DNA from 2 places in the Photobacterium damselae subsp. damselae genome. Region 2 is predicted to be linked to the other one. Evidence: predicted binding sites of a transcription regulator. Region 2 holds the regulator's gene; the other holds the start of a gene.
What was found. Region 2 encodes PurR, which represses purine synthesis genes. Its sites were predicted from a motif close to TNANGNAAACGTTTNCNTNA; they were not measured.
Positions count from the first base shown of each region.

Region 1: a site for PurR is predicted at 1,513-1,532, ahead of purL (phosphoribosylformylglycinamidine synthase). Genes of this name have one in related genera too.

Region 1 covers NZ_CP146970.1:845,633-849,820, forward strand. Annotated here, with positions in the region: gene mltF (membrane-bound lytic murein transglycosylase MltF) at 1-1,311, opposite strand, end outside; gene purL (phosphoribosylformylglycinamidine synthase) at 1,699-4,188, shown strand, end outside.
Region 2 covers NZ_CP146970.1:1,493,698-1,497,885, forward strand. Annotated here, with positions in the region: gene WAX86_RS06800 (carboxymuconolactone decarboxylase family protein) at 1-111, opposite strand, end outside; gene WAX86_RS06805 (hypothetical protein) at 208-600, opposite strand; gene WAX86_RS06810 (TfoX/Sxy family DNA transformation protein) at 962-1,552, opposite strand; cyclic di-GMP riboswitch class I at 1,671-1,765, opposite strand; gene purR (HTH-type transcriptional repressor PurR) at 2,085-3,089, opposite strand; gene WAX86_RS06820 (heme ABC transporter ATP-binding protein) at 3,536-4,188, opposite strand, start outside.

The DNA.
Region 1 (4,188 bases), 650 kb from region 2:
ATCACCGCGAGCATAGCCATATCGAGTTTGAGTATAGTATTGGCGTTGGCGCAACATCGGTAAACGTTGTTTGACATCTGTCCATGTGTCTGGATTACCGCCTTGCGCCTTGGTTAAACGGCGTGCATCCATTAAGTGACCAAACCCAATATTATAAGAGGCAAGAGCAAACCAGACCTTTTCATGGGATTCAATACTATCGGGTACGCGAGCTATCATGCGGCGAAGATACTCAGTACCCCCTCGAATACTCTGTTTCGGATCTAATCGATTCGCCACATCTACTGCTTTGGCTGTTGGAGTTGTGAGCATCATCATGCCACGGACACCCGTTGGTGATGTAGCTTCTGGGTTCCAGTGCGATTCTTGATAAGAGAGCGCGGCAATTAAACGCCAGTCAAATTCCCCAGCATATTGCTTAAATAGCGGTTTCCATTTCGGTAATTTTCCTTCAACGGCACGTAAAAATGCGCGGGTATCTACGTAATCAAATTGATCAACGTGACCGAAATACTTCTCTTCTAACTGCGCTAATTCACCGTTTTGTTTTATTTCACCAAAAAACTCAATAATGAGCGCATATAAGTTGTCATTGCTGCTGTTTTTTACAAACCAACTGATCGGCTCTTCATCGGTTAATTCCATGGCAATAGCGATATCTGGATGAATACGTTGGATCAGCGCCACATCAACTGAGTCTGCGACAGTAAAGTCGAGCTTTCCACTGGCGACATCACGCATAAGTTCATCGTCATCGGTTTCTGAGACTGCTTGCCATTTTAGGTCTGGGTATTTTTGCTGTAATTGCTTTAACTGTAATTCGTGGCTAGAGCCTTTCACTACGGTTAATGTCCCTTTATTTTTGGCCAGATCTGAAGGCGTTCTTGGACGCCATGTTCCTTTTTTATACACCACCAGTTGGCTGGCATAGTAATAGGCTGGGGTGGCTCGAAAATCTTGTAGGCGATTGGGTGTAATCGTTAGGCCTGCGGCGAGAATATCAACATTACCCCGATCTAATGCTGGGAAAAGGCTAGAGAGAGAAAACATAGGCTGCATTTCTAGCTTTACACCCAGCTTTTTAGCAAACAGTTGAGCCAGTTCGTAATCCAGACCGGTAGGCCCTTCATTACCAATATAATACGACAGCTGATTGTTCAAGGTACCCACACGCAGTACGCCCGTTTCTCTGATGCGATCTAAAGCATTGTGTGGCTCACTTTGCCACTGACAGCCGCTGATCAGAAAAAGTGTAATAAGGCTAACAAAGTACTGCCTGATTTTTTTGGGTAACGTATAGGTACTCAACAATCTGTGCTCTCGGTTAAAATTCAGGGCTCTTTATATCAAAGCTAACGGTTGGCGGAAAGTTAAAGAATGTCGTTCTCTAATTAATTTCACTGTTATTTGCCTTTAATTCAATAAAATTGCAGCAGAAGAACCGCCTAGAAGCGATAAAAAACATGGGATTTTAGCGCTCAATACAGTTTTTTATCATAGATCGAAAAAAAATCACGCAAACGGTTGCGTCAAGAGTTACGTCACAAAAAAATTTCCCTTATACTATGCGCAGCTCCTCATCGGTTAGGGGGAGTTAAGTGATGACAATTGAGGTGGCATTGACGTAACTCTAAGCAATAAGCGGTAGGATTAGGTCAATATCACCTTCACTTAACTGTTATCGAGAGACGTACGCACATGGAAATTTTGCGTGGTTCACCCGCACTGTCTGAGTTTCGCGCCGCTAAGTTATTAGAGCGTTGTCGTGAGTTATCTTTACCTGTGACCGGTATTTATGCCGAGTTTGTTCATTTTGCCGATTTAACGGCTCCTTTAACTGAAGATGAATCGCAAAAGTTAGCACAATTGCTCACTTATGGGCCTACGATTGCAGAACATCAGCCAACAGGATCACTCCTATTAGTCACGCCTCGTCCTGGCACTATCTCTCCGTGGTCTTCAAAAGCGACCGATATTGCCCATAACTGTGGTTTAGCTCAGATTAAGCGTTTAGAACGTGGTACTGTGTATTATGTTGAAAGTACGACAGTTCTAACAGATGAACAGCAAAAAGCACTGAATTCACTGCTTCATGACCGCATGATGGAAGTGGTATTCACGGAGCTTAATCAGGCCGCTATCTTATTTACTCAAGCACAACCAGCTCCTGTGGAGGCCATTGATATTTTATCAGGCGGTCGTCTTGCACTTGAAAAAGCAAACGTTTCCCTTGGCTTGGCGCTGGCTGATGATGAAATTGATTACTTAGTGGAAAGCTTTACCAAACTTGGCCGTAACCCAAATGATATCGAATTGATGATGTTTGCTCAGGCGAACTCAGAGCATTGTCGTCACAAAATCTTTAATGCAGATTGGATCATTGATGGCGTCGAACAGCCAAAGTCGCTGTTTAAAATGATCAAAAATACCTTTGAAACCACGCCTGAGCACGTACTGTCTGCTTATAAAGATAATGCCGCAGTGATGACTGGTTCAAAAGTCGGACGCTTTTTCCCAGATCCTGAGACCCGTCAGTATCAATACCACCAAGAAGACGCACATATCTTGATGAAGGTTGAAACCCATAACCACCCAACAGCTATTTCGCCATGGCCTGGTGCTTCTACAGGGTCTGGTGGTGAAATTCGAGATGAAGGCGCGACTGGTATTGGTGGTAAGCCAAAAGCAGGTTTGGTTGGATTTACTGTATCTAACCTACGAATTCCAGGATTTGAACAGCCTTGGGAGAGTGATTTTGGTAAACCAAGTCGAATCGTTAGTGCTCTAGATATTATGCTAGAAGGCCCATTAGGTGGTGCGGCGTTTAACAATGAATTTGGTCGTCCAAACTTATTGGGTTACTTCCGTACGTATGAAGAAAAAGTAACCTCTCATGCGGGTGAGGAAGTTCGCGGTTACCATAAACCGATTATGATTGCTGGTGGCCTTGGTAATATCCGCGATCAACATGTTCAGAAAAAAGAGATCCCTGTTGGCGCTAAGTTAATTGTACTTGGTGGGCCGGCGATGAATATCGGTTTAGGCGGTGGCGCTGCTTCATCAATGGCATCTGGCCAGTCAGCAGAAGATCTGGATTTTGCTTCAGTTCAACGTGAAAACCCAGAAATGGAGCGTCGTTGCCAAGAAGTGATTGATCGCTGTTGGCAGTTAGGTGAGCAAAACCCTATTGCCTTTATTCATGATGTAGGTGCAGGCGGTATTTCTAATGCTTTACCTGAATTAGTTGATGATGGTGAACGTGGCGGTAAGTTCGATCTTCGTAGTGTACCTAATGATGAGCCAGGAATGAGCCCATTAGAAATTTGGTGTAACGAATCACAAGAGCGTTATGTGTTAGCAGTAGCTCCAGAGCAGATGCCTGTTTTTGAAGCGATTTGTCATCGTGAACGAGCTCCTTTTGCTGTCGTTGGTGAAGCTACAGAAGAGCGTCATTTAAGCCTTGAAGATAGCCATTTTGACAATATGCCAATCGATATGCCAATGGATATCCTACTAGGTAAACCACCAAAGATGCAGCGTGATGTGGTTTCTAAAAAAGTAGAAAGCCCAGCTCTTGAGCGTCATGGAATTGAACTTAATGATGCTATCGACCGCGTATTACGTCTGCCAGCCGTTGCGGAAAAAACCTTCTTAATTACGATTGGCGATCGCTCCGTAACGGGTCTAGTTGCACGCGATCAGATGGTTGGGCCTTGGCAGATCCCAGTGGCAAACTGCGCAGTAACTGCGGCAAGTTATGATACTTATCATGGTGAAGCGATGTCGATGGGTGAGCGTACCCCAGTAGCATTGCTAGATTTTGCCGCTTCTGCTCGTTTAGCTGTTGGTGAGGCTCTAACTAACATCGCCGCAACCGATATTGGTGATATTAAGCACATTAAATTGTCGGCTAACTGGATGTCTCCAGCGGGTCACCCAGGTGAAGATGCTGGCCTTTATGAAGCAGTTAAAGCTGTGGGTGAAGAGTTGTGTCCTGCATTGGGTCTAACCATTCCAGTGGGTAAAGATTCCATGTCGATGAAGACGCAATGGCAAGACGATGCTCAAGATAAAACGGTTACATCACCGCTGTCTTTGATTATTACCGCTTTTGCTCGTGTTGAAGATGTGCGTCATACCGTGACACCTCAACTTCGCACTGATCACGGTGATTCATCACTTATTTTA
Region 2 (4,188 bases):
CTTACGTCCCCATAACTTGGCTGGATTTAAAACGCTACCATAGTGTCGTTCTTGTAACCAAAGTAATGGGCGGATAAAGATGGAATATTTTTTCTTAGCTTGAATGCGCACGGACAACCCTTACTGTCAAAGTGTACTGAATTAGCAACAAAGACCGAGGGTAGCGCGTTTTTATTTCAGCAAAAGCAAAAAATCTTTAAAAATCGATTAGTTGATGGAAAATTCTACAACTTTAGAGGTTTCTTGCTGCACGGTACGATTATCAGGAAGATCGTTGATGAGGATATAACCACTCAAAAAAACCGGAAGAACCGCAACCAATAGGCTTTTCCCTATGTGGTAATTACGATACCAATGTTTGCGAGCCTTAAAAAATAGGATCAAACCCCAAACAAGAAGAAAGATATTTAAAAAACCCATCACGACAATGGTATCAGAGAGTGATTGTAATGAGGCTATATTTTGCTTTACTGCAATGAGAACGGCAAAAATAGGTAGAAAAGAGAGAACGATACTAATTTGAAGTAGTCTTGGCCATTTACAAAACTTGTCTTTAAAAATATTTGTAGTTTGTCCTGGAAATGGGTTGGAACAACTCATAATCGCCTCATACAACATTAGCATCTCTAAGTATTTAATTATTTGAGTGCCCGTATTCCTATATAAGCCTCAAACTATAACTATATTATCGGAAAAATGAGTGAAGGGTAGTTTTGATGTAAGGTGGGTGTAAACTTTGTGACTTTGTTCAATAAACTTTAGTTGTATTTATTTTTTGTATGTCTGTATATGATTATTTTTTAAAAACTGTGTTTTATATTTAATGGGTGGTTTTAACCTAGATATATAAGATTATTAATATATTAATCAGTTGTTATGTAACTTGTTTGATAAAAAAAGAGGCTGATAATAGCCTCTCTACTTAAGTGTTAATTTAGCCAACGTATTGTGAGTATTGTTTTTAATTTAATGACGAAAGTAGCTCATGGCGACGCTGTTCAGTAATTACTGACCAATGCTGACCACTGATAGCTCCTTCAAGTGCCCACAATAGTTCAAGATTTAAAGAGTCTCCTTGAGATGACTGTAGTGCTTTAAATGCATCAAGAGCACCAACAGCAAATAATTGCTCAACGGTTTCAATTCCTGCTTTTTTTAACATGCGTTCATTGGTTAAGCGTAGATTAGGTAGATCTTTAATTCGATTAGGTGTTGCTTTTGATTTGGATTCCTTATCCTTTTCTGCCGCTTGGAGAGAGAGTTCACCTTGCTTGATTAAGCATTGAGTATCATCCCACCAATAGTCAGGAATGGCATAATGTTTTGTGACAACTGGAAATCCTTTTTTGTAATATATATAGGGTTTTAGTCCCAGTGCTTTAAATTCCCCTTCATTATGGCAATTGGCCCGTAGATGTAGCGTATTGTTTACTACCAGAGCAAACATAGTATCACCCGCGAATATACCAAAACCTCCAAACATAGAGCGTGATTTGATACGCCCAAAACATTCAAATAATTTTAACGTGTTTTTTAATACTGGTTTGTCCATGCTTCTTCTCGGTGAAAATAATCATGAGTCACCTAACATCAGAGCGGGGATTTAGATTATCAGAATAACTAAATATTCTGTCAGAAACCCTAAGATTCATGACATTGATATTTTGATTATCGGCAACCCCGCTACCATGAGTTTATGTATATAAACTTTTAGGCCGGAAGCTTTGCGTCCTATCTCTTTCAAGATAGTTTGCCCTGTTCGTAACTGATAAAGGTTAACGTAGATAGCTTAATATTTTTTATATGAAGTTGCAAAATTTGTGATGTTGATTCAGTTAATAATTTAAAATGAGTAATATAGATGCATAAGAAATGTTTAATTATCAGCCAAAAAAGCGCTTTAAGAATAAAGTGTTACGAACATATCCTATTATTAACCTTTTTTTAAATCGTAATTTGGTTAAGGTAAAATGAATACAGAATAAATTTTAATTCATTAAACTGATTAGACCTGTTTAGTCTTTCTTTTTATATAAAAAAAGCCAATATTGAATATTGGCTTCATATTTGGAATAGATTCCCAATTAATTAAGATTCTTTACCGACTTACGAATAACGAGCTCAGGCGCCATTTCAAAAGTTTGACGCTCATGATTCTTATCTTTGACGCGATCCATTAAAATTTCAACAGCCGTTTTACCTAAACGACGTTTTGGCTGATGGATTGTTGTCAATGGCGGTGAAAAATATGGCGCTAAATCGATATTGTCATAGCCAATAATTGAAATATCATCAGGAACTCGTAATCCTGCTTGTTCAAATGTGCTGATCATCGCCATAGCCATAATGTCATTAAAACAGAAAATAGCCGTTGGACGTTCAGTCATCGCGATAAAGTCTTGCGCCGCTTTTACTGCCGTATCACACTCAAAATCACCTTCAAGAATCCAATCTTCATTTACAGATAGATTGCTTTCTGCCATCGCTTTACGGAAGCCTTTAAGACGCTCGCGACAGGTTGACTTGTCTTCATGACCAGACAAACAACCAATTTTGGTATGGCCATTTTCAATAAAGTGTTTAGTTGCAATATAGCCGCCATGCTCTGCATTATCTTGGATTTTATCTGTATGTGGTGACTCTGGGCCCCAATCCATGATAACCATAGGCAGATCTTTTTTGCGTTCTAGCAACTCAAGCAGTTTCTCATCCAGATCGGAACACATAACAAGCAGACCATCGACACGCTTTTCTGCTAGCATGCGAAGGTAATCTTGTTGTTTCGATAGGTTACCTTCTGTATTACACAGAATAAGCGTATAACCTTCTTTATAACAGTACTCTTCAACACCGTGAACAACTTCAGCAAAGAATGGGTTGGTTGATTTAGTTACCAACATACCGATTGTACGGGTTGTATTGCATTTTAAACTGCGAGCAACAGCACTTGGAGCGTAATTAAGCTCATCAACCGCTGCCATAACTTTCTTTTGTGTTGCTTCTGCGACAAAGCGCGTTTTATTGATCACGTGAGAGACTGTCGTCGTTGAAACACCAGCCATACGTGCAACATCTTTAATCGTTGCCATAGTTATTCTTCTAATAATGGGGGTCTAGAGTCAGACCGCAATTCTTTCGATATCAAATTGGTTAGCCAGCTCTACGTTGAGTCTCTCTGGCTATTCAGTTTGTTATCACCACACAGTTAATCTTGCTTTTAATCTCTAATAATTAGCTAAAGTTTAGATGATTAAGCAAGTAATCGGGTTTGTATTGTGAAACCCGCTAAAAGCTAAAAAGCCGCACCATAAAGAGCGGCTTTTTGATAACAAGTGCTATAAGTGAATATTATACGATTCTATTACATTGTGTAATCGCTTGCGATCACATTTTACCTAGAGTCTGCGCGAGTGCAATGTTTCTGTGCTTGAAGCGGAAAATACTTGATAGGCATCAATAAATTTGAATGTAATTAAACGTAAATATTCATTGGTTTTATCGATTAATGGCACAATTTCTGCTCATAACAGAGACATTAAGCCAAAATAACCGGGTAGTTATGTTCTGGATGAGCGATAACTTGAACTGGCCAGCCGTAAACATTTTCGACTGCGGTTGGGGTTAGTACTTGCCATGGCGTACCATCAGCTTGAATTTTGCCTTGGTTCAAAATGATCAAACGATCCGCGTATTGAGCGGCTAAGTTCAGATCATGAATAACAATGATAACGGCAGCACCCTGTTGTGAAAGCGCTTGTGCAATCTCTAAAGTATGATGTTGATGAGCAAGATCAAGAGCAGATGTGGGTTCATCAAGCATTAAAATACATTGTTCGCCAGAGTGCGATAACTGGGTTAATACTCTGGCAAAATGAACGCGCTGTTTTTCCCCGCCAGATAGCGTTGGATAAAGCCTGTTTGCGAGATGATCCACACCAACTTTAACCATATTCTTAGCCGCTAGTTGTTGCGCTTGATGATTTGATATTGCTAAAGGCATCGCACCAAGCTCTGCAACTTCATGAGCAAGAAATGAGAACGATAGGGTACTGTGCTGCGGCAATATACCCATGTGTTTTGCCAATAATTCAGATGGCCAATGATCTTTGGGTCTTGAAAAGATCTCAATCGATCCTGAATTTGGCGTTATTTCACCGTTTAATACCTTCAGTAGACTACTTTTACCGG